Regions from separate parts of the Gracilibacillus sp. D59 genome, predicted to be linked through region 2. Evidence: riboswitches for the same ligand, from Rfam matches in the RefSeq annotation. Region 2 holds a riboswitch; the other holds the start of a gene.
What was found. Region 2 has a riboswitch for S-adenosylmethionine ahead of sfnG (dimethylsulfone monooxygenase SfnG). Riboswitches for the same ligand answer to the same signal wherever they lie in the genome.

Region 1 (5,329 bases), on a different contig from region 2:
TTGGCTTTTTGCTAACAGCTTTTTTGCACGTATGAGTTAATTACGCTGAATCGATACACAAAAAAACTTTCACATTCTTCTTTTGGCAATAGCGAAATTTTAAGACGCTTTCTATTGAAGATCAATCGGCTCATACACCCCTTGATTTTCCAGTAACTACAAATGTCTCATCCCCTTGGGAAAATCCGACTGATATTACATTTAGTAATTTTTTGTTATCTATAATAATTGTCTTCATATCTATTTCTATTTTAATGCTGGCCATCATTAAATGGCTGACAAGCAAGAATAGATGCTGATATGCTTCGAGTTTTGAATGATAATGTCCGCCATCTGCCACACTTACTTAAAAAATAGACTTTGGCTAAAACAAAAAACATTATTGATTGGTTCTAAGCACAATCAATAATGCAATATGTGAAAATGTGGCACTTTGCTTTATTTTTTGTTTGCCTTAATCAAGCCATCAACTACATCCCAAATTAATCCAATCACCAAGAGTACTACAATCCATAATGTAGATTGTTCCCAGATCACGCTTACTGTTCTATATCCGTCACTGTTTTCAGTAATTAATCCAGCTTGTGTAAGCTCAAGCATGAAATCTGGATTCCAAAATGCATTTCCATTAATCATCATAAATACTGCTATAATCGAAACTAAATTGACAAGTGCTGTATTAATGACTAATTTGTATGTCCATTTTCCATAAACGAGCTTTAGAGATTCTTTTATTATACCAATACCCATAATTAGAATAATGAAAAGCAAGGAAGAACTATATGTTTCACTATTTAAAAATGGAACCACACCAGAGAATCCATCATGGAAAATCCAAATTCCCAAATATTCATTAGAAAAAACAAACATGATGATTAATAAGGTATAAAATGCAATACCTACTAGCGGCTCACAATACTTGATTTGTCTTTTTTTATCTGGAATAGGAGCTAAATCCGATGGCTTCCATTCCATTCCTATTTCTAAATCTTTTGATTTAATCTCCCCAAAATGGTCTGGAATCGCAAATCCAAATGTTGTCCAACCAACAGCTGCGGGAAGAGCGGTAACAAGTGCAACAATAAACTCAACGAAATGATCAAGAATAGAAACGGGATTAATAACACTTTTAATAACAAAGGTAAGAAGTATAACAGAGAAAGTAGAAATTAAAGCTATTTTTAGTACCAACATGTAGGAATCAAAAAATTCAGGGCCAATTAGATATTTTTTGGTGCCTCTATATTTCTGAGCTAAAAGTCTAGGGTTTCCCAACTCCATCAATACTTCTTCCACATCATCATCCGTAATATTCTTGCTTTGGACTCGTTCATCCAACATATCCTCAATTAAACTGTGGAGTTCTTCTGCAATATCCTCCCGTTGTGATTGTGGGAGCTTCTGTGTTACAGCATAAATATAACGATCAATCATCTCCATCTTTTTTTCCTCCTTTAATGTCAATAACATTACTCATGCTCTGTACGATATGTTGCCATTCAACGATCAGCAGTTCGTATACTTCTTTTCCGGTTTCACTTAATAAGTAATATTTACGTGGTCTTGCTTCATTTGTGTCCCACTTACTTTCAAGTAGCCCTTGTTTTTCTAATCTTCTTAATAGTGGATAAAGTGTGCCAGGTTCTACATGAATTCCTTTTTCTTCGAGTCTGGTAACAAGTGAATATCCATATTGAGGTTCTGATAATTGACTCAGCACACCAATCGTAATCGTACCACGGCGCAATTCTTGCATTAATTTATCCATATATCCTTTAGCGTCATTCATGTTTATCAACTCCTACATTCAGTATAGTGTATGACGCACACTATTGTAAAGTGCATATTGTTGTTTACCTCAAAATATTTGATTATATTTATAACATAGTTAGTGTTTTGACAGTATGAAGCTAACAGGCGCAAGAATTCTTTTCTTCATGTGCACTCATAATATCAAGGGTATAATTAAGAATTTTCATTAAGTGAACATATAAGAATCTTCTTCAAATATAACAATTCCAATTAAAATACTTGACTTTATCGTCTTCTAATTGTAAATTAATAGTATTTCACAATTGAATAATATTCTTATCCAGAGAGGTGGAGGGACTGGCCCTACGAAACCTCGGCAACAGCTCTAATAAGCAATGTGCCAATTCCAGTAGCGATTAGCTAATAGATAAGAAGAGCGAATAAAGAATTTTACTGACCTCTTCTTTTTTGGAAGTGGTCTTTTTTATTTTTATCACGGTGCTAACCGTATGTAAGACCTCCACTTCAAGTAACACAAGGATAAGTTTAGGGATAACAAACGTTAACACCCTGGTAAGTTTCGCTAATGATCTGTGGGGGGCAAAACCACACTGATCATAGTCTCACTTTATATAGGAGGTTAGCCCATGTTTACTATGGATCTAACAGGCAAAGTTGCAATCGTAACAGGTGGTGCAAATGGTATTGGTAAATCTATTGCCGATGCTTTACGATACTCTAAAGCAAAAGTTGCAGTTGTTGATATTCATAAGAGTCACCATAGAAATGAAGACGATTTGCTATTTATTCAGGCAGATGTTACTGATAAAAACGATGTAGAAAAGATGGTTGATCAGGTAATATCATATTTTGGCAAAGTTGATATATTAGTAAATAATGCTGGAATTTCTACGATGGATTATTTTGTCGACATCAAAGAAGAAGATTGGGACAAGACTATGGAGGTAAATGCCAAAGGTGTCCAATTATCTAGTCAGACCGTGGCGAAAAAGATGAGGAATCAAGGTGATGGCGGCAAAATTATCAATATAGCTTCACAAGCTGGTAAAAATGGTTATCGGTTAATGGGGAGTTATGTTGCTTCAAAACATGCAGTGATTGGATTGACCAAAGTGATGGCATTGGAGCTTGCACAAGACCAGATTAATGTCAATGCTGTATGTCCAGGAATTGTGGAAACAAGTATGAAACAGAGAGAACGAGTTATCGGTGGAAAATTAAGAGGGCTGGATAAAGAAGCGATTAAGGAAGAGGATTTCTCACAGGTACCACTTGGCAGAACTGGAACACCAGAAGATGTCGCATATGTCGTTATATTTCTAGCTTCAACATATTCTGACTATATGACAGGTCAAGCCATTAATGTTACTGGCGGCATGACCATGCACTAATTTTATTTAGGGGGATTAAGAGTGACACAACAGTCAAAGGGTAATGCATTCGCGCTATTACCATTACTTATATTTGTTTTATTATTTATCGGTACTGGAATTATTACACAAGATTTTTCCAATATGCCTATTAATGTAGCAGTTGTCATCGCTTCGGCGGTAGCTATTGCCATGAATCATAAAGAAAAATTATCAAAAAGAATAGAAGTGTTTACGAAAGGTGTCGGGCATGAAAATATTATTTTAATGGTTATTATTTTTGTGCTGGCAGGAGCTTTCTCAGAAGTTGCAAAGGGAATGGGTGCTGTTGATGCAACAGTAAACTTGGGTCTTTCACTTCTTCCTGCAAATCTATTAATGGTAGGGCTATTTATAATTGGGTGTTTTATCTCCATTACGATGGGGACTTCGATGGGTACTGTAGTAGCACTTGCACCCATTGGTATTGGAATTGCAGAACAAACTGATATACCAATGGCGTTAGCGATGGCTACAGTTATTGGTGGGGCTATGTTTGGTGATAATTTATCCATGATTTCTGATACAACGATTGCCTCTGCACGAACACAAAATACGTCGATGAGTGATAAGTTTAAGACGAACTTTTTCATTGTACTTCCTGGTGCGATCATTACTGCCATCATTTTATGGATTATTACATCAGGCAGCCATGTCAATGCATTGGAGGACTATTCATATAATATTGTAAAAGTATTACCATACATTATCGTATTAATAGTTGCGATCCTAGGAGTGAATGTGCTAATAGTATTAACCGGCGGAATCATTTTAGCTGGTGTGATTGGTTTGATCGACGGATCTTATACGGGAACAAGTTTAATTCAGGCCGCTTCTCAAGGGATTATCAACATGGAAGATATCGCGATTGTTGCCTTATTTATTGGTGGAATAATTGGCATTGTTCAGCACAATGGCGGGATCGATTATCTCTTGAATTTTGTTACAAGTCGGATTAAATCGAAAAAAGGTGCTGAATTTGGTATTGCTGGACTTGTCAGCGTCGCAGATATCAGTACTGCCAATAACACGATTTCGATCATTATGACTGGTCCGTTAGCTAAAAACATTGCCAGCAAATATCAAATCGATCCGAGGAAATCGGCCAGTATCCTTGATGTTTTTGCTGCGTCATGGCAAGGTATCGTACCATATGGTGGCCAGATGCTTGCCGTTGCCGGTCTTGCTTCCATATCTCCATTAAGCATCATGCCATATTCCTTCTATCCGGTATTACTAGGTATTTGTGGCATTGTAGCGATTTTGATTGGATTTCCTCGAATAAAAAGTAAAACAATTTCATAAGGAAAAGTAAGGCTATACTAATATTGTGTAAGAAAAAGCTAACAAAATCCTATATTCGATTTTGTTAGCTTTCTTTTATAAGTAAAGAAAGCATAAAATTTGCGCGGATGTCTAGCTCCGAGCGCCCAAAAACTAGGCGACTTCACGAATCGCCTACGATAAAGAAGACTTGCCGATTGGTGAAGCCAGAGGCTTAGTCGCCCTTATACCCTTGGGTGAAAGTCATCATCGGTTCGCTTTTCTCAGTGATTCCTTTATCTCAGTTGATTAGCTCCAGTCGCTACGTTTCTAGGCGGGCGCTCTGCGCTTTTCTTATTTACTTTTCTTTCCGATTGACATGAATCATAATTTTCGTGACGTATTGTTCCTCACTGTCTTTTACCACTGTGTCATAAATATATTCTTCTAATGCATAATTACCCATATCTAAATTTAACCGATCCAATTCTGACAATAGTCGTTCATATGTATGATGTATTTTTTTATCTTCTCCTACATGATAGCCAATTAAAAAGTCACCTTGCACTGTTTTAAAATAGGGATTATCCTTCGTTGGATGTGGTTGCTTAATATATAAATAACTGTAATTCGTGAATTCACCTTTCAACATTTGTTCGCGTTTTGTTAAGCCACCTATAGGATGTCCTGTATCAAGATGGTATTTGTACAATTCATCTAGAAAGTCTGAGAACACCCCAAAGAATTCTTCATCCGTAATATTTTCGATATTTTTACTTAAATAAAATGTTTGTTCTGGTAATCGTTCTACTTTAACTTGATCAAAGTTAAGATTTGATGCAGTATTCATTAATTCAATCTGTGCATCAATCATCTTCTCCTTC
Region 2 (5,329 bases):
GAACAGTTGCGCAATCACTCTTGTAAAGTAATTATTCTTACGACTTTTGCAAGACCGGGATATTTTGAAAGGGCCAAAAATGCCGGTATCAGTGGTTATCTGTTAAAGGATAGTCCTAGTGAGGATTTAGCACAATCGATTCGTCAGATCATGAGAGGGAAACGGGTTTATTCTCCGGAATTAATTGATATAGCCTTTTCAGAAGAAAACCCTCTTACGAGAAGAGAAATCGAAGTGATGAAATTATTAGCGGAAGGAAAAACGACAAAAAATATTGCGAAAGAACTATTTTTATCAAATGGTACTGTACGAAATTATATATCGGTTATTCTAGATAAATTAGAGGTAAATAATCGTATTGAAGCGATTGCTAAAGTGAATGAAAAAGGATGGTTAAAATAGAGGCTGTTTTTCAGTTTCTATTTTTTGCTTTTTTTTGTAAAAGGGAATACAATATCCTTCGTGACTAGAAATATTCTGTGAATAAAGGAGTGAGAGAGTGACTACATCCGTTCAAAAGCGAGGAACTATCGTTGCTTTGTTATTAGCTGGTGCTTTTATCGCTATACTTAATCAAACGTTAATGATTACAGCAATTCCTCCAATTATGAATGAAATGGGGATTACTGCTAACTCGGCACAATGGTTAACGACCATTTTTATGCTAGTTAATGGTATTATGATTCCAATCAGTGCCTTTTTAATAGATCGGTTTACAACAAGGCAATTATTTATTACAGCTATGAGCGTATTTGCCTTTGGAACATTAGTTGCAGCGTTAGCTCCTAATTTTGCCATGTTATTAGCTGGACGTGTCATTCAGTCAGCTGGTGCTGGAGTTATGCTACCATTGATGCAAACCGTATTTCTCATGATATTCCCTGTTAATAAACGAGGATCCATTATGGGATTAGTAGGTTTGGTTATTTCTTTTGCTCCGGCAATTGGTCCATCATTATCTGGGTGGATTACTGACCAGTTTTCATGGCGTGTTTTATTCTATATTATTTTGCCTATTGCCCTTATTGATATCGTCATCGCTTATTTTGTTATGAAAAATGTAACCGAGATATCTAAACCGAAGCTGGACATTCCATCGATTATCTTATCATCTTTTGGTTTTGGTGGCTTACTATATGGTTTTACAAGTGCAGGGAATAATGGCTGGGGTTCTCCGATAACTATTGTTGTACTAATTGTAGGAGTTATTTCACTTGTTTGGTTTATTTTAAGACAGTTGAAATTGGAACACCCAATGTTAGAATTTCGTGTCTTTACTTATTCGATTTTCCCATTAACGGTAACACTTGGTATGATTGCTTTTATGGGCTTGATCGCGGTAGAAACTCTCGTTCCATTGTATATGCAGGAATCAAGGGAGTTCTCGGCTGTCCAATCGGGGCTAGTTATTTTACCAGGGGCGATAATCACCGGTTTTATGTCTCCGATAACAGGACGTATATTTGATAAAATTGGTGCAAGATGGCTCGCAATTGTAGGCTTCTCGTTGATGACAATTGGCTCCTTCTTGTTTTCGATTTTAGATGATAAAACATCCATTACTTATTTGACGATCGTATTTGCGATCAGAATGTTAGGTATTTCGATGGTAATGATGCCGGCAGCGACTGCTGGTTTAAATCAATTGCCGAAAAAACTTATTGCGCACGGTGCAGCAATGGATAACACATTGCGTAACGTATCCGCCTCTGTCGGAACTGCAATCATCGTAACGGTACTAACACAGGCAGAGTCAATTGCCGAACAAAGTGGTAAACCGTATCCAGGGATAACAGGCGCAAATACAGCTTTTTTAGTACTTTCGATTATCACCTTAATAGGGTTATTTTTATCCTTTTTTATTAAAAACAGGAAACCATACGACGAGGAAGAAGGAGATTAGTTTTAGTGGCTAATCTCTTTTTTTTAAGAACTTAGTGCAGAGTCAATAAACGACAAATCCAAAAAGGAAGAGCGAAGATTTGTTGAATAAATCGAGATAAACGACAAATCTAAGAAGGGTAAGCAAAGATTTGTTGAATAAACGAGGATAAACGACAAATCCAAAAAGAGAGAGCAAGGATTTGTTGAATAAACGAGGATAAACGAAAAATCCAAAAAGGGAGAGCGAAGATTTGTTGAATAAATCGAGATAAACGACAAATCTAAGAAGGGTAAGCAAAGGTTTGTTGAATAAACGAGGATAATCGACAAAACCAACAAGGAGAACGAAGATTTGTTGAATAAACTAAGTTAAACAACAAATCCAATAAAGCCACCCGATATAAACCGAGTGACTTTATGAGATAATTACCTATCAGTGGCGCTTATGTTTAGGAATAGCTTGTTCGATAAAGTTATCCGCTAGTTTTCTCAGTTCTTTTTTCATTGTCTCGCCTTCCATTGGCAGACCGTGCCCAGCGATGATGATATCAGGATCTAAATCAGCCAATTTTTTAACAGATTCCTCTGCCCCATGCCAATCTTGTGTAAAATAGGCAGGTGGACCGTAAACATGCTGAATAGGGAAAAACACAGCCCATGATGACTCTGGTTTATCTGTTGAAATTGCATCACCTGCAATTAATAATTTATCCTTCTCACGAAACAAACTGATATGTCCGGGTGTATGTCCAAATGTTTCAATGTATTTCCAATCTTTTAGAAAAGGAATAGAGCCATCGGTAGGCAAGGAAGAAACAAGTCCTTCTAAGTGTTCTGGTTTAGTCGGAAAGATCGTCGATAATAAAGAGATCATTCCCCCGCCAACGGTTGGATCACCTGGAGGATATTCTTGTTTTCCTGTGACATAGTCAATCTCATTTTCATGGATATAAATCGGTACCTGCCAGTATTCAGCCAATTTCTTCGCAGCACCAATATGGTCAAAGTGCCCGTGTGTTAATAAAATTGCTTGTGGTGGTTTGGTGCCATAACGATGTTCACAAGCATGAAGAATCCTATCATGATATTTTCGAGTGCCAGTATCTATTAAAACCCAATCTTCATTAGGTGCACCGATCATGACGACATTAACAATAAAAGTTCGGTAATAAGCTATATCTGGAAGTACCTCTTCTGGTATTGCATGATCGAAATCATGTTCAAGTTCTTTCCACTTATCGATATGTTCTTGATCCATTGTTTGTCCCACCTTATTTGAGCATAAGCTATCTTTATTTTGGTGTGAAAAGTGCTGAATTATACTATTGTCGAAAAATTTAAAAAATTACTTGTCGTTTTTGAAGTTGTATGATATGATGTTGTAACAAATTCAAGTAATTCACTTACAATTTAATAAACCGCAAGATTTTCTTATCCAGAGAGGTGGAGGGACTGACCCTAAGAAGCCTCGGCAACCAGCACAGATGTGCCCGGTGCCAATTTCAGAGGATCAAATTTTGATTCAAAGATGAGAAGATTCGACGCCGATTGTTTTTAAGATTCACGTGATGCAATCAATAGTAGAATCCTTCTCTATCTTTAAGAGAAGGATTTTTTTAATGTAGTTAAGTATTTAAAAAATAAAAAAAGTGAGGAGCATGCAAAGATGAGTGATTTATTATTTGCCTATTGGGTACCAAACGTTAGTGGAGGTTTAGTAGTATCAAAGTTACCACAAAAAACAGATTGGAGCTTTGAAGCGAACAAACGTTATGCACAAATTGCTGAAGAAGTTGGATTTGATTATGCGTTGTTACAAACGCGTTTTTTTGCTAGTTATGGAGCGGACAAACAACTAGAAGCAATAACATTAGCGACCGCTTTAGGAGCTGTAACGAAGAATTTAAAATTAATTGCTGCCGTGTTACCTGGACTTTGGCACCCTGCAGTTTACGCTAAGATGTTGTCCACACTGGATCATGTAACAAAAGGACGTGCTGCTGTAAATGTTGTAAGTGGATGGCTGAAGGATGAATTTACTGCCTATGGTGAAGAGTGGATCGATCATGATAAGCGTTATGAGCGTTCGGAAGAATTTATACGTGTATTACGTGCTATGTTTACTGAAGAACCGGCAAACTTTAGTGGGGATTATTACTCCATTCATGATGCACCGATGAAGCCAAAGCCAGAAGCTAATGTTCCAATCTTCCAAGGCGGGAATTCACAAGCAGCTAAAGAAATGGCATCCCGCGTATCTGATTTCTATTTCATGAATGGGAATACATTAGAAGGTTTTGAAAAGCAAATTAACATAGTAAAAGAGTTAGCGGAAAAAGAAGGAAGAGAAGTAAAATTCGCTGTGAACGGTTTTGCCATTGTACGAGATACAGAAGAAGAAGCTGTCCAATTATTACGTGATATCATTTCACATAAAGATGACGATGCAGTGGAAGGCTTCCGACAAGCAGTAAAAGAAGCAGGACAATCGACGAAACAAAAAGAAGGTATGTGGGCCAATTCAACAAAAGAAGATCTTGTCCAATATAATGATGGTTTTAAAACGGGTCTGATCGGTACACCAGAACAAGTGTCGGATCGGATTATTGAACTAAAGAAAATCGGTGTCGACTTGGTGTTGACAGGACACTTCCACTATGAAGAAGATCTAAGACGTTTTGGTGAAGAAGTGATTCCTTTAGTGAAACAAAAAGAAAAAGAATTGAAGGAAGCTGGTGTCTTTTCATGAAAATAGCTGCCATTGCAGGGAGCTTGACACCGTTGTCTAAAACGTTACTGACAGTGAAAGAAGCTGTTGACCATATTCGTTGTCATCATGATCATGTAGAAGTGAATTTGATAAATTTGAAGGAATACCAGCTAGATTTTTGTGATGGTCGCGATCCCTCTGAATACGAGGGTGATTCGAAAAAAATAATTAATGACATAGTTGAAGCAGATGCGCTAATAGTAGGTACTCCCATTTATCGAGGATCTATCCCAGGTGCATTAAAAAATGTATTTGACCTTATTCCCAACACAGCGTTGCGAGGGAAGGTGCTGGCATTTATCGCAACTGGTGGGACGTATCATCATTTTTTGGCAATTGAACATCAATTAAAACCGTTAGCCGGTTATTTTAAAGCATATACATTGCCTGGTAATGTATATGCACACAACGATCATTTTAAGAATAAACAGCTTGCCGATGAAGGTATTAAACAGCGGTTACATGAACTAGGTGATTCGGTCGTAACATTAAGTAAATCTCTTAACAGTGAAGTGATTGGTGCCGAAGAGCCAGAAATTCCACGACAAAGTTTAGCACAGACATAAGTAAAATTTATGTAAAAAATGAAAAAGCCCTTTACATGTATGGACAAATTAGTAAAACGTGATAAAATTTTAGTAAGTCGATGTGAGGGAGTTCGATCGAGATGAAAAT

Region 1: another riboswitch for S-adenosylmethionine. It lies ahead of ACTWP4_RS21660 (SDR family NAD(P)-dependent oxidoreductase); the one in region 2 lies ahead of sfnG (dimethylsulfone monooxygenase SfnG).

What each region holds. Positions count from the first base shown of each region.
Region 1 covers NZ_JBQQCK010000020.1:4,191-9,519, forward strand. The annotation lists gene ACTWP4_RS21645 (hypothetical protein) at 1-40, shown strand, start outside; gene ACTWP4_RS21650 (HAAS signaling domain-containing protein) at 439-1,440, opposite strand; gene ACTWP4_RS21655 (PadR family transcriptional regulator) at 1,427-1,789, opposite strand; SAM riboswitch class I at 2,086-2,186, shown strand; gene ACTWP4_RS21660 (SDR family NAD(P)-dependent oxidoreductase) at 2,400-3,164, shown strand; gene ACTWP4_RS21665 (Na+/H+ antiporter NhaC family protein) at 3,186-4,487, shown strand; gene ACTWP4_RS21670 (MerR family transcriptional regulator) at 4,804-5,329, opposite strand, start outside.
Region 2 covers NZ_JBQQCK010000004.1:125,720-131,048, reverse strand. The annotation lists gene ACTWP4_RS08985 (response regulator) at 1-402, shown strand, start outside; gene ACTWP4_RS08980 (MDR family MFS transporter) at 500-1,903, shown strand; gene ACTWP4_RS08975 (MBL fold metallo-hydrolase) at 2,318-3,142, opposite strand; SAM riboswitch class I at 3,313-3,419, shown strand; gene sfnG (dimethylsulfone monooxygenase SfnG) at 3,551-4,633, shown strand; gene ACTWP4_RS08965 (NADPH-dependent FMN reductase) at 4,666-5,220, shown strand; gene ACTWP4_RS08960 (YpjP family protein) at 5,322-5,329, shown strand, end outside.